2 regions of the Longicatena sp. 210702-DFI.1.196 genome follow, and region 2 is predicted to be linked to the other one. Evidence: a T-box and tRNA genes for the amino acid it is inferred to sense, from the RefSeq annotation. Region 2 holds a T-box; the other holds one or more tRNA genes.

Region 1 (10,634 bases), on a different contig from region 2:
GTGAATTCTTTTTGTTTTAATATTTGAACCAATAATCCAGCTGTTTCATAATCTTCATTCGTATGTACCGCACTCAACAACTGTTTAACAAAGGCTTTTACTTCCTCTTTTTGAAATAACCAACCATCTTCTTGTAATGGCAAAACAAGAAATTTTAAATGCTTTCCATCAGCTGATAAAAAAATATATTCTACATCTAAACAGATGGGTTTGCTGGCATTGACACGAACCATATCTTCTAAAATGAAAAGCAAAAAAGCAAGAAATTCTCCCTTTTCAAAAGCATGTTGCTGTAAATAAGAACGTAATGTGAGATGTCCCTTTAGATCATAATACAAACGGCTTTTACTTCGGTAATCACGTATACAAAGTAAACAGCTTGCATCCTCATGCATTTTCTGAAACAGATAGTCATCAAAATCAGCCAGACGTTTCAACTGAACTTCTAAAAAACCATCTTCACGTTTTTCCATCTTTTTCAGCTTATCATTCATTGCTCTATCCCCCTTCACCTTGTATATACGTTTTAAAATCAAAAAAACGTAATTTTTAATGATTTATTTCATTTTTTTATTTTAGGTTCATAAAAACTGATAACAAATACGGTCAAATCATCATCCATGTCATAATGAATGATCTCTTTTTATCTACTTGTTTTTTGTGTATAATAATGACATTAGAAAAGGAGAGTTGCCATGAAGGATAGGAATCAATTCATACAGTACATTGCCATTGTTTTGATTTGTATAATAAATCTGGGAACCTTATGGTACTGTGCTCCCCTAACAGAAAACTTATCTTACCTTGGAAATACATTACATCATCCTGTATATTTAATAATATGGGCAAGCAGCGCTGCCGCCTATTTTTTCTGGTATACAATGAAACTCATGCAAGCGTTACGCTATACATCATCTTTGGGTAAGTTTTGCTTAGGTGTTGTCTGTATCATCATGATCATATCTGTCTGTCTTCCCTATGATCCTATGCAATATCCTCAATTATCCAAATGGCATACACGGCTTGCTATGTGGTCAACCATTGGCTATGTCCTGTTATTCTTTCATTTTCTTTTCGATACATTTAAAAAAGATTATCGCTTCTTTAGGAAAGCTTTTCCTAAATATTTTACCCTTGTTGTATTTGACAGTTTGCTTTTTTTATTAAATGGAGGCGTTTCTACTTTATTAGAAATATCTTTTACGATTGGCATGAGTCTGTTCCTGTCGTATTTACTACATGAAAATGTACCATCTAAATAGCCTAAGCTATTTTCGTCTAGTCCACTACATCCATCACATAACAAAAAAACGTATATCCTCATTCCTAATGAATGATTCTATACGTCATTATTATGCTAAAACAGTTATTTTTTCGCCTTATTCATAACGAAATTCCTCACGGAATAATTCATCTATCGACTTGTTGCTTTCCTGACGAATTTCTTCTACTTCTTTATTCAAAACAATTTTACCTTTCTTAATGAAAATAACATTACTGAAAATTCGTTCAATATCAGCAATCAAATGTGTGGCAATTAAAATGGTCTGCTCAGGTGAATAATTTTCCAATATCGTATCTAAGATCACTTCACGTGCCGCAGGATCAACACCACCAATTGGTTCATCTAAGATAATCAGCTTAGCTTTGCGGCTCATGACCAAAGCCAGTTGAAACTTCTCTTTTGTTCCTTTCGACATCGTTTTAATCCGCACATTTTCCTCAATCTGGAACTTTTTCATAATTTCCAGACATTTCGCATAATCAAAATCAGCATACATATCCATAAAAATTGATAATGCATCCTTAACCTTCATCCAATCTGAGAAATAAGGTTCATCAGGTAAATAAGATACGATTGCTTTCGTTTCCGTGCCAATCGCTTTTCCATTGATTTTTACAACACCGCTATAATCCTTTAACAATCCCGTCAATATTTTGATCAGAGTTGTTTTACCACTGCCATTTGGTCCTAACAAACCAACAATCTGTCCGGGCTGTAAAAATATATCTATATCATGTAATGTCGGCTTATTACCATATGCTTTATTTAATCCGCAAATCTCAACAAGATTTTCCATTTTGTAATCGCTCCCTTATCGTTTCCATCAATTCCTCTTCATCAAATCCATATTCATGTATTTCTCTTAGAAATTGATCTGTTTTCTCTTTCATCATTGTTACTCTTAATTTTTGTATACGTTCAATATCATCACATATAAAACGCCCACTCGTTCGTTCGCTTGCCACGAGTCCTTCGCGTTCAAGTTCACTTAACGCTCTTTGTACCGTATTTGGATTTACACCATAATCAATTGCCAATTCACGTACAGAAGGAATTTTTTGTGATGGTTTATAAGTTCCTGTTATGATCAATCGTTTTATTTCGGTCATAATTTGTAAATAAATTGGTAGATTTGTATCAAAGTCCATCAAGATCACTCCTTTTTAGTACTCACCATTTTTCATACGTTTTACTGTATGCAGACATGCTGCTATAATAATCAGCAAAATGAGGATACCAATCAGATAAAATGGCCATCCGATCGTAAAATAATCAAAGACCAGATATCCGGTATACAAATACCAAAAGGAAAATAGCAGAATCAACGCAATAATAAGTACTTTTTCCTTAAGATCCTTCATCATTCTACCTCTATTTTATGATCTATCAAATACTTACCTGAGAAGAAATACAAACAAACTAACAATAATTCCCAGCCACATAAAATGAGTAATTTCGTCATATCTGTTAACAATGTCGTATTTATATTTTGTCCTATCATTGCATTGCTTGTGACCATTTGTAATAAAGAACCTTGTCCGGGATTGATGAACATGTTCATAATCTCCGATGATACCCAAGAAATAATTAAAAACAGCACAATAGCAATAGGGACACGGAAACGTTGGATATGTGTCGTATGAGTAATATCAATTACAAGATATAATAAGGTAATACTTTCCACAACACCTAGCACAGTGTATACCGCATATAAGATTGCTCCCCATGAAATATGGATATGCGAAAATGCCTTAAAAAGGAGCTGTAGATCGAAATTGTCGACAGATAAACCAATGACAATAATGGAGGCAAGGATAACACCATAGGATAGTGCAAACCAAATAAGCCCTACCAAAATTTTTACAATTAACAGCTTTGTCGTAGATACCGGTAGTGTATGGGTTAAATATGCCGGTTTGGCAAACATGGATGTATGATAATTTTTAATGATGACATACATCGACATGATTAGGATAACACATAGCAGCAATCCATAAATCAATGTTAATGTTACCACAAACATTGAATCTATACTTGGATTGATCATCACCGCCAATAATAATGTGATTGCATATAAAATAAGAAAACCTCGATATGAACATTTCAATTCATGTTTACATAATTTCCAAAACACTTTTATTCCCTCCTTGTTTCTTACTAGATGTATTATTGTATTAATCATCTAATACAATAATACATTGATCTGCCAGTTGTGTCAACCATTATTTCACTTGATATGTGTTATGGAAAATAAAGATCACTAACGTTATGGATAACGTATGAATTGTTTCTCCTTTTTATATAGCGTCGCAATTCCCAAAGATTATCTTAATTTCATAACTATTGTTTCATATCTCTGTAGGTTATCTTGTAAAAAAACCTCATGACATTAACATCATAAGGTTATTAGATTACCAATCAATGAGAAATTATATAAGATGTTTCTTATTTTTCTGATGAATAAGTAATAAACATATACCACAGCCAAGAAACCAAACCAATACATATAGCCATAATCGTAAAATCGTTATACTGCCAAATTGGAAAAACAATTGTGATGTATACCCCAAATTATCAAATATCCGCATTAACAGATAGGATGGAAACCAGACATTGAGATTGGTACTTTGCAACGTAAAGATATTATAGATGGGTAATATCGTCAGCATTAAAACACTGACCCCTGCAATATACGTATTTTTTACATAACGTGATATTGTTAAACATGTTAATGTCAATGCTGTATAGCCAACCAACAATGCAAAACACACGATTATTAAAAGTTCCCCATTCGTAAAAATATAAGGTACGATGCTATTGGCAGATACATCACCGATGCCATAATAAAACATCTGTAAGTCAAAACCACCATACCGTAGATAATTAACCAAACTGGAGATAATTGGTATCAGCATAGGAATCAATACGCCAATAGTCAAAGCGACAATGAGTTTAGCGATAGATACTTTTTTCCATCCAGCCTTGCTTGTACAAAGATATATCATTGTTTGTTCACTTGATTCTTTGCTGTAAATATTGCCTAACAAAATACTGATGAGCAATAGAACAAGAAAATTCACTCGCATGATTTCATCAAAATATTTATTAGCTAGGATGGTGGGATGATAGGTCTTTGACGCATTCAGAAAGCGGGTATTTAACGTATCGTAGTACATCGCATTAAAACCATTACACTCTTTCAAAAAACACTGTGTGGAACCTTGCTCAGCTTTTTCTTTGGTATAAAGATAATCTTGACGGTTCGTTAATATCACCGTATCTGGAAACATTGCCTTAAGATCGGATACCTCTCTTTCATCAGTATAAAGATAATGTATCGTAAAATCTTCCAGTCTTACAATCGACTGTTGCTGGGTATCATCTTGACTCATAACGTTCCAATCATTCAACATTTCTTGCGTCAAAGTGTGCTCTTCATATGCCTTTACAAGTTCTTTCCAGTGTGTACCATACGTTACCTTCATATAATTTTCATCCAAAGAACGACTAGAATTATAATGCTCTTGATCAATCTCATTGTAATGGATGGCGCCCATCTGTTTCTGTAACTCTTCAAAGCTTTTGTTCGCAAAGTTTTGTTGTTCTTTCACCACATCGAGATGTTCATCGGATACGAAATAATAGTCTTTTATATCCGTTGTTACATTCGTTTTAATCTGGTAAGCACAGGCCGCTAACAACACCACGAACAGCAATAAATTGGAACGGCTTTTCGCTAACTTTTTCCATTCATAACAAATTAGTTTCCACATATTCAGCCTCCTCATGAAAATAAGATAAATATACATCATCTAATGTTGGTTCTACAACAATTGAGCGCTTATCTTTCATATCGTCACTTAACAAACGAAACAGGATACCTTCACTTACTCTTTTACAATTCACTACTGTGTAATTTTTTTCAATAATTTCTCGCTCATTTTCTGCTGTTAATAATTCATAAACGTGTCCTTTTAATTCTTGCAATGTATCTGTTACTGTCTTTTGGAAGAGAATATGCCCTTCTTTCATTAGCAAAATATCATCTGCTATATTTTCTATGTCACTGACGATATGAGTTGAAAGAATCACAATAGTATCTTTTGCTAAACGCGATAATAGCTGCCGCAAGGCAATACGCTCTTTAGGATCTAAGCCACTGCTTGGCTCATCCAATATCAATAGCTTAGGATGGTTTAACAGGCTCTGTGCAATACCGACACGCTGTAGCATACCACCAGATAATTGACGCAATTTCTTTTTGGACTGTTCTTTTAGACGTAATAACTCCAATAGCTCATCAATTTTCCGTTTTGCATAATCAGCTTCCAGACACTTTAATACGGCAATATATTGGAGAAATTCAATTACTGTGAAATTCATATAAAATCCTGCATTTTGCGGTAAATAGCCCAAATGAAGAATGTATTCTTCATAATTTTCCATAATATTTTTAGCATTAAAGGTAACTATACCTTCACTTGGTTTTAAAATACCACACAACATCCGCATAAGTGTTGTCTTCCCGCTTCCATTTGCTCCTAATAAAGCATGAATACCTTCTTGCAAAACAAGATTCACATCGGCAACCGCTGCCTTTTCTTTTGTATAAAATTTGCTGAGATGATGTGTCTTAAGCTCCATAATGAATCCTCCTTTGTAATTTTAAGCCATATCGATATGCGGCAATCAGAAATAATACGGTAGAGAACAATGACACAATAAGTGTTTGGATCCAACCTAACTGCAGTGCACTACTGTTAATCAAGATTGGATGAAAGAAATTGCTAAAGAACAAAAATAATATTATATAGCTGATGAAAGCTGTATAAAGTCGTTTGATTCTGTTTAAGAAAAACAACATACAACCATGTGCCAGGAATAAAGGTATTAAGGCTAATTGCATGATTTCTAACATGGAGATGTCCATACGTAGATAGCCAACTATTGAAAAGCTTAGAAAACTAATGAGGTGTATAATAAGAAACGTACACATATGCAAGATAAAGCGTTTACCTTCATGAATTGGAAGTGCCTGCATTAATTCTTCCATATCATTATTTTTAAATTCATATAATTGATAGAGAAAATAGGACCCTAGTAACAGATAATACAGCAACACGATTCCGATTTTCATTTGTTCTGAAAAAAGTAAAAAATATAGTAAACAGAGTAAAAAGAAGCCATATACTACACTTATACGTTTAATTTCTAATTTCGCAAATTGACGATAGGCTGTTTTTTTACTGACGAACCAATTTTCTTTGTGTTTCATTAGTGTTTGGCATTGCGCTATCGTTTTTTCCATTGCCTTTTCATCATATTGCCGCAATTCTTTCCAATGTATTCTCATAGCCATTCCTCCTTTTTCATATACGTTTTAAGTTTTTTTAAGCCCAAACGAACACGCGTTTTTACCGTAGATTCACTAATGTTTAGTAATGTTGCAATCTCTTTACTTTTTAATTGTTCAAAGTATTTTAACAATAATACATCTTTTTGTTCATCCGGCAATTTGTTAAGATAAAAAATCAATCGTTGTCGATCGTATGTATCTTCTGTTTTTTCATCAGCAATTTCCAAATCATCCGGCAATGCTATTTCTTTGTATTTCGCATACCAACTATTGCACTGATTGATGGCAATTCTTAGTAAATATTGTTTGGTTTTTCCTTGAAAGGTGTAGGAGTCAATATGTTGTGTGAAACGGATAAAGACTTCTTGTGTAATATCTGCTGCAATATCACGATGTTTGACACGTGCATAGACATAGGAATATATCTGTGGATAATATTGACGGATCAACGTATCGAGTGCATTCACATCGCCATGTCGTATGTGTTCTATGATTGTATGTTCTTTCATAGCAGCCTCCTCATATAGTTAACTGATAAATCAGAAAAAAAGTTTTCTTTTAATCGTTTTTTTTATGCGTGTCGTAGTAACGCCTATTTTGAAATACAATAAGGTGTGTACGATTATGGATGTGCGTTTGACTACCCTGTTAGGAACGAAGTGCACTTGACGAGATCAATTGAGCATAAAATTGCGTTCATCCTGTCATCCATACGGGTAAGCAAGGTCGCGGGAACGTTATGAAAATAGCCCCCGCCACGTCATACCCAAGTAACATGTTCATGATTGGAAAACCGGTAGGTTTATTTCTCCGCCATTGTACAGGCAGAGCAGCCCTCACGTGCATGTTGCATCCTTCCCCCGCCACTTTTTCGAATAGACGTTAATGAGGAATGTAAGCAACGGACATATCCGAATGTTCAATTCCACACAAAAAAAACCGCCTCATCTAGAGACGGCCAGTTATTCAAATGGTGGTCCCGGTCGGAATTGAACCAACGACACACGGATTTTCAGTCCGTTGCTCTACCGACTGAGCTACGGGACCATTTGGTTGCGGGGGAAGGATTTGAACCAACGACCTCCGGGTTATGAGCCCGACGAGCTACCAGGCTGCTCTACCCCGCGATGTTTAATGAGCGATTCGGTTTTCACATATTTGAATAACGTAATGGCGGAGGAACTGGGATTCGAACCCAGGCGCCAGTTTCCCGACCTACCGGTTTTCAAGACCGGACCCTTCAACCACTTGGGTATTCCTCCAAAATATAGTTTTATTTTGGTGGACCCTGTAGGACTCGAACCTACGACCGACCGGTTATGAGCCGGCTGCTCTAACCAACTGAGCTAAGGGTCCATTTAGCCAAATTGGTGGCGGGGGCGAGACTCGAACTCGCGACCTTCCGGGTATGAACCGGATGCTCTAGCCAACTAAGCTACCCAGCCAAATAATGGTCGGGATGACAGGATTTGAACCTGCGACCCCTTGATCCCAAATCAAGTGCACTACCAAGCTGTGCTACATCCCGATATAAATGGCGCGCCCAGTAGGAATCGAACCCGCAACCTTTTGATCCGTAGTCAAACGCTCTATCCAGTTGAGCTATGGGCGCATTTATGAAACCATTTTTTCTTTTGCACTTCATCAGTGCCCTAATATAATAACAAATAATTCCTACTTATGCAAGTGTTTTTTTCAATTTTTTAAAAACTTTTTTGAATCTTTTTACGGCTCTTTTAAAACCCTTTATTTAAAGCATTTTAACATCATCAGGAACAGCTACAAAGGCCGTTCCTGACTACTTTTTTTATCTTTCGTTGCTTTAATAACCTTCTGTCGAGAAAACTCTTCGCGCTCTTTTTCCTCTAACGCATCACTAATGAATTTAATATTTCCTTCAAAATCCGGTATCACGATATTCTTCAACGCATTTGCTCGCTTTTGCGCCTTGCGAATAGCATTTGCCAAGCGATAAACACTATTCTCAACCTCCGCCAAAACAACGGTCAGCTCCTTCACACGATAAAAGCAGCGATACGCATAATCCAATTTAGAATTCGCATGTTCTAAACCATAACTCAAAGTATAATCCGGCTTATCATAAGAAATCTTAGGAATTTCAACACCCATGACACTGCGATAACTCACATGTATACCATTATCGATAGGAACTGCTTCAACCAGATCACTGATAACACCCAACGTCATATTCGCTTGCTGTAAAGCCGCATATGCACGTTGATAAGTCTCAGTTATTTCATCACGTAACATTTTGACATCATCCAGTAAACCCATCATTTCACGCGTTAAAATATTCCGTTTACGATCCATAAGCTCATATCCCATATGAGCCAGCGCATTCGACTTTTTCGTCGCAATCAGATTTCCCTTCGTAGGAAATACCTGTTTATTTGCCATGACTACTCACCCTCATTCGCCAGTTCACGGATAATTGGTTCCTCTTTGATGTTGAAACGTTTCACAGCACGTTTGTGATCATAAAACTTCTCCAACACCTCGTTATCTACACGATCTAGTTCCGCTTTAGGTAAGACAGAAATCAGATCCCAACCTAAATCCAAGGTTGTTTCAATACTTCGATTATCCTCAAAACCTTGATTCAAGAAATACTGTTCAAATAGATTTCCAAATACCATATACTGTTTATCTGCATCACTTAACTCATCCTCACCGATAACGGATGCCAGACTACGCGCATCCTGTACCTTGGCATATGCTGCAAACAACTGATTTGATACATCAGAATGATCTTTACGCGTATAACCCTCACCTATGCCATCCTTCATCAAACGGCTTAAAGACGGTAAGACACCTACTGGTGGATATACTCCCATTTGATTCAGATTACGATCTAACACGATTTGCCCTTCTGTAATATAACCAGTCAAATCGGGAATTGGATGCGTAATATCATCATTGGGCATCGTCAGAATAGGAATCTGTGTCACAGAACCTTTTGCATCCTTAATGATTCCTGCTCTTTCATATAAGGAAGCCAAGTCAGAATACAGATAACCCGGATAACCTTTCCGTCCTGGGATTTCACCCTTACTGCTAGAGAACTCACGCAGTGCCTCACAATACGATGTGATATCCGTTAAGATAACCAATACCTGCATGTCATGCTCATACGCCAAATACTCTGCGGCAGTTAACGCGCAACGTGGTGTTAACGTACGTTCTATGATTGGGTCGTTTGCTAGATTGACAAACATGACAACCTTTTCCATGACACCAGCCTCTTCAAACGAACGCTTAAAGTAATCTGCCACATCATTTTTTACCCCCATGGCCGCAAACACGATACAGAAATTTTTACCATCTCCATCTGATATCTTTGCTTGTTTTACAAGTTGTACTGCCAATTCGTTATGTGGCATACCGGAGCCGGAGAAGATTGGCAGTTTTTGCCCACGAATCAAGGTCATCAAGGCATCAATACTGCTGATACCGGTATTTATATAATTTCGCGGATATACTCGAGATACTGGATTCAATGGCTGTCCATTGATATCCATACTCTTTTCCGCATAAATTTCACCCAAGCCATCAATTGGCTGTCCACTACCATTGAACGTTCGGCCAAGTATTTCTTTTGATAAGGCTAGTTCCATTGGCCGCCCTGTGAATTTCGTTCGTGTATTTTTTAGTGATAAACCATTTGTACCTTCAAATACCTGAATTGCTGCCTTGTCGCCCTCAAGCTGAACGACCTTACCTAAACGCGTTGTTCCATCACTGCACTTGATTTCTACCATTTCCTCATAGCTGGCATCTAACACATGATCCAGAAAAATCAGAGGTCCATTGACTTCATGCAATCCTACATATTGTAGACTCATTGTACATTTACCTCCTTCACGCTATGGTGCTGATGGCAGAATCAATCATCGTCGGATACTCATCCAACAATGCTATATTGTCATTCGGCACATCATATTTCATCTTTGTAACTTTATCAAATAAACCAAG
Region 2 (10,634 bases):
ATTTTAGGATTTTTTTGTCTCTGCACTAAGATTGAAATCGCACGTATTAAACTTACTCCAGAGCCTATCATCGTTCCTAATTGACGTGAGAAATCTGATAATTCCTTCAATTTTAGTATATAAGTGTTTTTTTCAATATTCGTAACATCTTTACATTCTATTAAAAATTTGCCGTCACTACGCAGAAAAGCGGCAAGCTCTTTACGATCATTTGCCTCCATCTTGCCGGTTATTTTTTTTGCATCCATATCTTTTGCAGTATATTTAAACGTAGCCATGATCGTCACCTCGTTTATTTTAAACCAAACATAGATAAATACGTATGTATGATAAATTCACTATACATTAATGATACCACAATTCCAAAGCATAAATAAGGACCAAACGCAATATGTGCGCCTTTTTGTGTTTTTTTAGTTATCAATAACCAACTTGCATAACAGCCACAAGTTAAAACACCAATAAATGCTCCTAAAAGTATGCCTTTCCATCCAATCATAAAACCTGAAACAGCCAATAATTTAATATCCCCACCGCCAAAGCAATCAGGAATCATTAAAGTTAAAAGATACATTGGTAAGGATACGATAAAAAAGCCAATACCTCTTTCAAGCAACGTGATTTCAGGATGTAAAATAGTCATCAGAACAGCCGGTACTACCAATGCGATAATAAGACCGTTTGGAATAGTCATCGTATCAAAATCAATCATTGTTATTGCCAAAAAAATCATGATAACAGAGAAGATGATAAGGGTATCCCATGTGAATTGATAACGATGAAAGCAAAAGATTGCAACACCACCACCAAGAAATTCTATGATCGTATCTCGCATGGGAATTTTAACACCACAATAACGACATTTCCCTTTCAAAAGGAGATAACTGAAAATAGGAAATAAATCATACCACGCTAATGTATGATGACAATTGGGGCAATATGATCTACCCTTTGCCACAGACAAACCTTGAGGTACGCGCCAAATCACGACGTTGATAAAGCTGGCAATACATATACCGATTAAGAATGCATATACGTAAAATATGATAAGTATCTTTTCCAACTTTATCCCTTCCTTTCTATAAAGTGAAAGCCTCTATTTACCATAGAGGCTTTGAAAAAGCATTTTTTATTCTGTAGGCATTGGATGAGTGTCATCAACCGGAACAAATTCAGCTTGTTTGTTTGCAGTGATAGAAATGTATTTACTAGTGATATCTTTTACGGCAAAATCACATTTCTCAATTTTCACATTGCCTTTTGTTCCACTCAAAGTACATTTTGAGACATTGATATCAGATTCGGAAGCTAAAATTCCCGCATCTGCTTGAATTTTTGCAGCTGTCAAATCATAATCTCCAACTGGTTCATCTTTTCCGTTTTTATTGGTCACAATGCCTTGAGCACCAATATAATATGCTCTAGCGTCAGATAAATACCTCTGCTCTTTTGCCTTATTGACATATCCCAATACACTAGGTACTGCAATAGCAATCAGAATTCCCATAATTACCAATACTACAATGATTTCAATCAGCGTAAAACCTTTCTTGTTTCTTTTTAAACTCTACATTTTAAACATCTCCTTTATTTATGATGTCAATGTGACATACATCTTCTTTACTATCTTATCATAAGAGAATAGAAATTGGAAATTTTTTTCTAACTTTTTCTTTTTATCAACGGAAAAGGATAATTTCCTTAATAATTCCATTTGTTTTGTAAGAATAGCATGTTAATTTATGCAGTTTGTATAAGATTGATTTATACTAAAATAACAAAAAGTTATCATTTATTTATTTTTAAAGGTATACATGCAGATAGCTGCTGCTACAGCTACATTCAGTGATTCAAAAGTATCCATTTCGATATATACATTTTGATCTGTTTGGCATAATATTTCTTCCCGGACGCCTTTTCCTTCATTCCCCATGATAAGTGCATGACGTTTTTTTGGATGAACTTGTGATAAAGGAATTGCTTCATGTAATGAAGTTCCATAAATTTTATATCCCTTTTCTTTAAGCTCTTCTATCGCAGTAAGTAATTCTGTACGAATAATATTTAGATGAAAAAGTGCTCCTTGTGTAGATCGAATAACCTTTTCATTATATACATCTACTGAGTTTTTAGATAGCAATATTGTTTGATAGGAAAAAGATAAGGCAGTGCGTAAAATCGTACCAAGATTTCCGGGATCTTGAACACCATCCAGAATGATGATCTTATCTGATGTGAGTGCTTGCTGCTCAGGAAAATGACAAACCGCCATTACCCAACTTCCTGATACACTATCAGTTAATTTTTTTAAAATTTCTCTTGTAACATAGTATACGGGATATTGTTCATAAGGTATGTTTTTCCCTTGTTCAACAAGAATACATTCAATAAGGCCAGCCGTATGCGCTTCTTGCAGTAAATGCTCACCCTCAATCAAAAACTTTTGATCTGCATCTCGATACTTTTTTTCTTTGTATTTTGCCCACTGTTTGATTTTCGTATTTGTCAATGATGTTATTTCCATAGTTTTCTGTCCTCATTCTTCTAATTTCATTTGCTAGTTTTTAATATCTAAAATCTGTTAAGCCTCTGAATAACTTGTGCCTTTTCATAAAGGCTTAAATCATTCAGATAAACATCATGTTTCGGATGTTTATTGCCATGAATACTTTTTATCTATTTTAACATAAAAATGTCAAAATCGTATAAAAATAATGATTCCTCTAGAACAACCCAAAGAACTGTAAAAAAAGGCTGTTTATCATAATTGACAAACAACCTTATCGATTATTCTAAAACCGCAGCACAGCGTTCACATAAACCATCTTCAGCATTTGATTCCGTGATATTCCAGCATCTTGGGCATACTTTCCCTTCACATTTTTCAACAGCAATTTGACAAACCTCATATGCTTTTAACTCATCTACGGAAAAGCTTACTCTTGAAACAATTAACCATTGATTAAATTTATTACCGCAATATTCTTCAATCAAAGCGCGGTCTTCATCATTTACATTGATCATTACATGTGCTTCCAAAGATTTACCAATGATCTTTTCTGCACGTGCTTCTTCCAATGCTTTAAAGACATCTGCACGAATCAGCATTAAACGTGCTACTTTTTCTTTAATTTCATCAGCATTTTCAAAAATCGGTACTACCGGGAACGCACCCAAATGAATGCTTTCCTCTTCCGTATGGAAGAAATCATTAACTTCTTCTGCCGTATGTGTCAAAATTGGTGCCCATAAGCGCACTAACGTATCTACCGCATAATATAGAACTGTCTGTACCTGACGTCTTCTGTTGGAATCTTTCTTTTCAATATACAAGATATCTTTTGTATAATCCAGATAGTAAGCAGAGAATTCATTTGTCATCAAATTGGTCAGCATACTTGTCACATCAGCAAAACGATATTCTCCATATGCTTTTTTAACCTTTTCACAGACATCTGCCAACATGATTAACATATACTTATCCAAAGCAGGCAATGTATTAACATCTACCAGATCAGCCTTAGTAAAGTCGTTTTCGCCATCAATATTAGCCAACAAGAAACGGAAAGTATTACGTACCTTACGATAATTTTCACTGATTTGTTTTAATATCTCATCAGACATACTACAATCTGCCTGATAATCTACACTTGCCGCCCATAAACGTAAAATATCAGCTCCATATTTCTTTGTAATTTCTCCAGGTGCTACGGCATTCCATTGTGATTTGCTCATTTTCACACCTTTACCATCCATGACGAATCCATGGCTTAATACTTGTTTATATGGAGAATGTCCATGAACTGCCGTACCAATGATCAAAGAAGAGTTGAACCAACCACGATACTGATCGCTGCCTTCAAAATATAGATCAGCGGGATAACCTAAACCGCGTTCCACCATGGCGCCGGTATGCGAGCTTCCGGAATCAAACCAAACATCCATGGTATCCGTTTCTTTACGGAAAACACCATTTGGAGAACCAGGATGTGTATAACCTTCTGGCAATAAATCTTTTGCCTCTTTTTCAAACCAGATATTAGAGCCAAATTCCTTGAATAAACCCGCCACATGGTCAAATACTGTCTGATCCATAATAGGTGTATCATCTTCCGCATAGAAAATTGGAATTGGAACACCCCATGCACGTTGACGTGATATACACCAGTCACCACGATCTGCAATCATATTATGCATACGTTGCTGACCCCACTTAGGAATCCAATCTACATTGTCAATTTCTTCAAGCAACTGATCACGAATTTTATCAATAGAAGCGAACCACTGCGTAGTAGCACGGAAAATGATTGGTTTTTTGGTTCTCCAATCGTGTGGATATGAATGAGTAATGAATTCTAACTTCAATAAAGCCCCGATTTCATCAAGCTTTTGTGTTACTGTCTTATTAGCATCATCTACGTATTGTCCAGCTAACCATTCCCCGGCATCACTCATCATGCAGCCATGCTCATCAACATTGCAATAGGCTGGTAACCCATATTTCTGGCCAACAAAGAAGTCATCTGCACCAAAGCCTGGAGCTGTGTGTACACAACCGGTACCTGCATCAGCAGTAACATGATCACCTAAAATAATTAATGATTCACGATCATATAAAGGATGTTGGCAAGTGATCATTTCTAATTCACTACCCTTAAATGTCTTCAACAATTGCTTTTCTTGTAAACCGAACTTTTCCCATAGTGCATCTACTAATTCTTCTAATACGATCAGCTTACCTTTTTCACTATTCACAAGCGCATAAGTATAATCTTTATTCAAGCAAATTGCAAGGTTTGCTGGAATAGTCCAAGGCGTTGTTGTCCAGATGACAAAACTAGTATCAGTGTCTAAAATTCCTTTACCATCTTTTACTGGAAATTTCACAAAGATCGTAGGAGATTTAACATCTTTATATTCTATTTCAGCTTCTGCCAATGCCGTTTCACTGGATGGGCTCCAGTAAACCGGTTTTAACCCTTTATAAATCAAGCCATTCATTGCCATCTTACCAAAAATTTCAATTTGATGGGCTTCAAATTCTTTTGTTAAAGTGATATAAGGATGATCATAATCACCAACAACCCCCAAAGATAAAAAGCCGGCTTTTTGTTTTTCTACTTGTTCCATTGCATAGTTATAGCAAAGTTTACGGAAATCCGCCAATTCCATTTCTTTACGATTGTGTCCTAATTTCTGGATAGCCGTTTCAATAGGAAGACCATGCGTATCCCATCCTGGAATATAAGGCACTTTATAGCCATCCATAAATTTTGAACGGATGATAACATCCTTTAAAATTTTATTTAAGGCATGACCCAGATGGATGTCTCCGTTGGCATATGGAGGACCATCGTGTAAAACAAATGGTTCACAGCCTTCCCGTTTCTTTAACATCTTTTCATAAATGTTTTGTTCCTTCCAGCGTTTTTGAAATCCTGGTTCTTTGCTTGGAAGTTTTCCACGCATTTCAAACTTTGTTTTTGGCATCAATAATGTTTCTTTGTATTCCATATCATTTTCCTCCTAACATAAACAAAAAAAACACGCTTCCTTGTCTAAGGACGCGTGAACGTGGTACCACCTTAGTTCTATTTCTTATCAAAATAGCACTCAAACAGATAACGGCTGTAACCGTATCATCTTACTGTTTTCAGATGATAAGCTCCAAAGTGATTTTTCTTTTCGCTTCACACAGGACTTCCACCAACCGCCTGTTCTCTTTGCATCCACCGATAAGAAACATGTCTTTTTCTTCGCTTTTATAATTCTTTTTTTAATAAATCCATCTTTGGAATCGCCGGTGTTTCAAAATCGTCCAACGCTTCCTCAATCTTGTGCAGCTCTTCTTTCATACTGCTTTTCATATCATTAGCCTCATCACCCAAACGGGCAATTTCCATCAGAATACCTCGTGCCATCATCAATGCTTCTTTGATAATCGTATCTGCATTCTGATTCGCCGTGTCGACGATCATATTCGCCTCTTTCATTGCCATACGTGCCATTTCACTGGCAGCACTTTCCTTGATATGCAGATTGTCATTCAATTTCCGATACTCATTCTCAAGCACCTTTTTTTCCTGACGCAACATTTCAAGCTCACGATTTACACTTTCCAGTTTTTTCTGCAAGGCATCCATTTGGAGCTTTTGCGTCTGCATGTAATCATCGACCTGATAACGGTTGTAGCCGTTTTTCATCGTATCAAATATACGTTTGTCCATACCATCACCCTATCTACTGATACTTGCCCGCCAGAATCACCAAATGATCCTTTTTGGTCGTTTTCACAATTTCCTTGAAGTAAAAACGTCCATGTCCACGAATGGAAATAGCACTATTATTATTGCATAAATAGGAAGTTTCTTCAAGTATTACATGATTAACTTTTACAAGTCCTGCACGTATCAGCTCCTGCGCTTTCTTCCTTGAAATATTTGCAAAGCTTGATACAAGTACATCTAAACGTAGGCTCGATACGATTTTATGCTCATACCGTATTTTTGGCTCATAAGTGACTTCACCTTCATAACGTTTAAAATGCACATTGCTTCGTTTAATGCGTGTCAAATTACACACGATATAATTTTCGATTTCTTCATCTACAAAAATGATAAGTTCATTATCTTTTACAATTAAGTCACCGATTTTTTCCCGTTCAATACCAAGATTGAGAATTGCCCCTAAAACATCTGGATGTGCAAGCTTACCAAATTGCGGTGAATAAGTCGCCTTGAGAATCGTTATTTTTAAATCAGCCAGTTCATCTTCATAAGGTAAAAGTGCATAGCGACAACGTTCTGCACCTTGATAACCTCCGGATTTTCCATACGGTATCTGATGCCCTAAAATAGCATCGCAGATGTTACATTCATCAGGCGCAAAAAATGGAGTAACGACAATTCGACGGCGGCGTTCCATCAGATCTATCAGATCATAAATACGCTTTACGAATTTTTCATTACCCCTATAATGTTCAAAATGAATTGGCAATGCTAGTCCTCTTCACTGGCATCCAGATTAATTTCTCCGTGAACAGCAACATTTCTTGGAGCACACAGAATAACATTATGTCCAATCTTTTGAATGGTTCCATCCAGTGCGAAAATAACACCTGTTAAGAAATCGATGGTTCTTTGTGCATAATCTCTTTGCAGTTTATGTAAGTTAACGACCGCTGCTTTATTCTCTTTTAAACGTTTAGCGACTTCTTCTGCCTCATCAAATGAACGAGGTTCAAACAATACCATTTTTGTGTCGCCAGGCAAACGATTTATAGCTTTGGATTTTGGCTGTTCATATTCGGAAAGAGAAGGACTTTCTTCTTCCTGTTCCACTTCCAAAACATCATCTTCATCCATTGGTGCAATAAACTCTTTGAATTTCTGACCGATGCTCATGTAGCATACCTCCTATACATTACTTATATTTTAGCACAAATGTGCATTAAGAAAAAGTTTTTTGTGTAATTTAAGTGATTCTTCATAATTGGAATCTCATTTTCGTCATTCATTGACAAATTTCTACAGACAGAACTTAAAGCACCTAAAAAAGCTTACTATAAACTTAGGGTATTTAAGAAAAGCAGCTGCAGGATAGCAGCTGCTCTTTAATATTAATACATTCCGCCTTGTGGCATTGGTGGCATAGGCGCTTCTTTTTCTTTGATAGCAGCAACGCCTGCCTCTGTTGTTAAGAATAATGCAGAAATACTTGCAGCATTCAACAATGCACTTCTTGTTACTTTTGTTGGGTCAATAATACCTTCTTCAAACATATTCACCCACTTGCCGTATTTTGCATCAAAGCCCATATTCGCCTCAGCACCTTTCTGGTGTTCGACGATTTCTTCAGCGTTATAACCAGCATTTTCGGCAATCTGTGCAATAGGTGCTAATAACGCATCCATGACTACCTTAATACCTTTCTGTACATCGACGATATCTGATTTCAACTGATCTTTTAAAGCCACATAAGCTTCAACCAAAGCAGCACCACCGCCAATTACGATACCTTCTGCAACAGCAGCACGCGTTGCGTTCAATGCATCTTCAATACGCAGTTTCTTTTCTTTCAGTTCACTTTCTGTAGTTGCACCAACCTTAATGATAGCAACGCCATCGCTTAACTTACCTAAACGTTCTGCATAGCGTTTTTTATCATAATCGCTCTTACAGTTTTCCATCTGTGCGCGTACTTCAGCAATACGAGCTGTAATTTCATCTTTATTGCCATTTCCGCCAATCATTGTTGTATTATCTTTTGTAATAACTGCTTTCTTCACGCTACCTAATTCTTCCAATTTCATGTCTTTTAATTCCATGTTCAAATCTTTTGAATAGAATGTAGCACCTGTTAACACTGCAATATCTTTCAAAATTTCTTTCTGATTATCACCAAAACCAGGAGCTTTCGTAGCAACTACATTAAATGTACCACGCAGTTTATTGACAACCAAAGTAGAAGTTACTTCATTTTCAACATCATCTGCAATGATCAACAATGGTTTATTGGACTGCACTACCTGTTCTAATACTGGAAGCACTTCTTGCACATTATTGATTTTCTGGTCAGTTACCATAACAAAAGCATTTTCTAAGACTGCTTCCATTTTCTCATGATCACTTACCATATATGGAGAAACGTATCCTTTATCGTACTGCATACCTTCACTGATTTCTAATTCTGTATCAAATCCATTAGATTCATCAACAGAGATAACACCATTACGGCCAACTTTATCCATTGCTTTAGCAATGATTTCACCAACTTCTTTACTGCCGCTGGAAATAGCCGCAACACTGGCAATATCACTGTTTGTTTCTATTTTACGACTCTTATCTAGAATATGATTTGCCACTTCCTTGCTAGCATATTCAATACCTTCACGCATTAATACAGGATTTGCACCTTTTTCTACCTGACGCAAACCGTTGCTAATCATGCTTTGTGCTAAGATGGTTGCTGTTGTTGTACCATCACCAGCAGTATCGTTTGTTTTATTGGCTACTTCATAAACTAATTTCGCACCCATATTTTCAAACTTATCTTCTAATTCAATTTCTTTTGCAATAGAAACACCGTCATTTGTGATTAATGGTGATCCAAATTCTTTTTCTAAAACGACATTACGTCCTTTAGGACCTAAAGTTACACGTACTGCATCAGCCAGTGTATTCACACCTGCTAACATTGCATTTCTTGCATCTTTTGAAAAACGTACTTCTTTTGCCATGTTCATTACCTCCTGTTTGTTTTTATCTTACGCAATGACTGCTAAAATATCTTCATCTTCTACGATGATGAATTCTTCTTCATCTAATTTCACATCTGTACCAGAATATTCTTTGTATACAACCTTATCATCAACTTTAATTTCTGCTTCACTTTCTGGTCCAATCGCTACTACAGTAGCATAACTTGGTTTGTTTTTACTGTTATCTGTCAGGATAATTCCACTTGCCGTTTTTGTTTCCTTTTCGGCTTTTTCCTTCTTTAAAATCACGTTTTTGTGTAATGGCTTTAACATCTAAGATTCCTCCTTTAAGTTTTAGCACTCGCAGTTCATAACTGCTAACACCCTATATTATACTCACTTTTAGCACTTTGGCAATAGGAATGCTAAAAAAAGTTCATATTTTTTTAGCTGGTGATTTATAAACATTAAGCAGCTTTGCAAACGACAGTCACATTATACGTAAAAAGCTTTATTTATATGCTGTGATAAGAGTGCTTCCTTTATCAATTTCATTTTACGACAAGTTAAAACAAAGCTATGATAACTAGTAATTGAAAAAAGCTCGCATATAAGCGAGCTTAGTGCGTATGAGATCCACAATCATGATTACCACAATCGTGATTACCTTCCTCATGATGATGGTTACATTTACCATTGGGATCATCCTGTAGTGTTCCCTTCTTTAACTGTTCTACAATTTCATCAACATTTCCACTGGCACCACCAATTAAAGCTATATGAGCTTTAGCTAACGCATCACGTGCGCCTTGACCGATACCACCACATACTAATACATCAACACCAGCTTCTTGAATCAGTGTAACTAGCGCACCATGACCGCTCCCATTAGCGCTAAGAAGTTCTTTTCTTACAATTATGCCATCTTCTATATCAACAAGTAGAAAAGCAGGGCATTTCCCAAAGTGTTGGAATACCATATGATTTTCATAAGTTATTGCATATTTCATCTTCATCACCTCAAATTATTTCGTATATGCATCATCATTGATAGAAATATTAAATTGCTTTAAGAATGTAGCAATATCTTCTTTTACAGTTGCCGCTTTAACATAGTTAATATTCAGACGAGGCCATGTCTTAACCGCAATCTGTGCATTTGGAATACCTAATTTCTCTGGAGTTGCCGTTTCTACTGCTTTGCTAATCGCCGTTTCATCCTTTTTACTTGTTTCATTAGCAAACGTTGTAGCTGTTTCAATATATTTCTTTACTTTATCCTCTGAACCTTTTTTTACAAATAACGCTGCTTGTGGATATCCCGCACTCTTTGTATTATTTTTATTTTGGTACTCTTTTTGTAAATCTTTTAAAACCTTTAAAGTTATTCCTTTTTCTTTTGCTTTAGCAATGGTTGCTGTAGCAGCAGGTTCAG

The links. A T-box is a leader RNA that pairs with one kind of tRNA and senses whether it is charged. The one in region 2 lies ahead of ileS (isoleucine--tRNA ligase), so its partner is inferred to be a tRNA-Ile.
Region 1: it encodes a tRNA-Ile, which carries the amino acid that the T-box ahead of ileS (isoleucine--tRNA ligase) is inferred to sense. The anticodon was not compared.

What each region holds. Positions count from the first base shown of each region.
Region 1 covers NZ_JAJCPX010000015.1:41,091-51,724, forward strand. Annotated here, with positions in the region: gene LI241_RS08050 (FHA domain-containing protein) at 1-494, opposite strand, end outside; gene LI241_RS08055 (hypothetical protein) at 696-1,262, shown strand; gene LI241_RS08060 (ABC transporter ATP-binding protein) at 1,380-2,081, opposite strand; gene LI241_RS08065 (GntR family transcriptional regulator) at 2,065-2,433, opposite strand; gene LI241_RS08070 (hypothetical protein) at 2,449-2,646, opposite strand; gene LI241_RS08075 (hypothetical protein) at 2,646-3,419, opposite strand; gene LI241_RS08080 (ABC transporter permease) at 3,715-5,058, opposite strand; gene LI241_RS08085 (ATP-binding cassette domain-containing protein) at 5,036-5,929, opposite strand; gene LI241_RS08090 (hypothetical protein) at 5,919-6,638, opposite strand; gene LI241_RS08095 (RNA polymerase sigma factor) at 6,635-7,150, opposite strand; tRNA gene LI241_RS08100 (tRNA-Phe) at 7,613-7,688, opposite strand; tRNA gene LI241_RS08105 (tRNA-Met) at 7,692-7,768, opposite strand; tRNA gene LI241_RS08110 (tRNA-Ser) at 7,813-7,903, opposite strand; tRNA gene LI241_RS08115 (tRNA-Ile) at 7,921-7,997, opposite strand; tRNA gene LI241_RS08120 (tRNA-Met) at 8,010-8,086, opposite strand; tRNA gene LI241_RS08125 (tRNA-Pro) at 8,093-8,169, opposite strand; tRNA gene LI241_RS08130 (tRNA-Arg) at 8,177-8,253, opposite strand; gene LI241_RS08135 (V-type ATP synthase subunit D) at 8,421-9,059, opposite strand; gene LI241_RS08140 (V-type ATP synthase subunit B) at 9,062-10,504, opposite strand; gene LI241_RS08145 (V-type ATP synthase subunit A) at 10,521-10,634, opposite strand, start outside.
Region 2 covers NZ_JAJCPX010000005.1:64,739-75,372, forward strand. Annotated here, with positions in the region: gene LI241_RS03855 (type II secretion system F family protein) at 1-278, opposite strand, end outside; gene LI241_RS03860 (A24 family peptidase) at 293-1,063, opposite strand; gene LI241_RS03865 (type II secretion system protein) at 1,130-1,537, opposite strand; gene LI241_RS03870 (RNA methyltransferase) at 1,793-2,524, opposite strand; gene ileS (isoleucine--tRNA ligase) at 2,788-5,514, opposite strand; T-box leader at 5,558-5,766, opposite strand; gene LI241_RS03880 (DivIVA domain-containing protein) at 5,763-6,227, opposite strand; gene LI241_RS03885 (RNA-binding protein) at 6,241-6,996, opposite strand; gene LI241_RS03890 (cell division protein SepF) at 6,999-7,403, opposite strand; gene groL (chaperonin GroEL) at 7,619-9,238, opposite strand; gene LI241_RS03900 (molecular chaperone GroES) at 9,266-9,532, opposite strand; gene LI241_RS03905 (NifB/NifX family molybdenum-iron cluster-binding protein) at 9,820-10,209, opposite strand; gene LI241_RS03910 (hypothetical protein) at 10,225-10,634, opposite strand, start outside.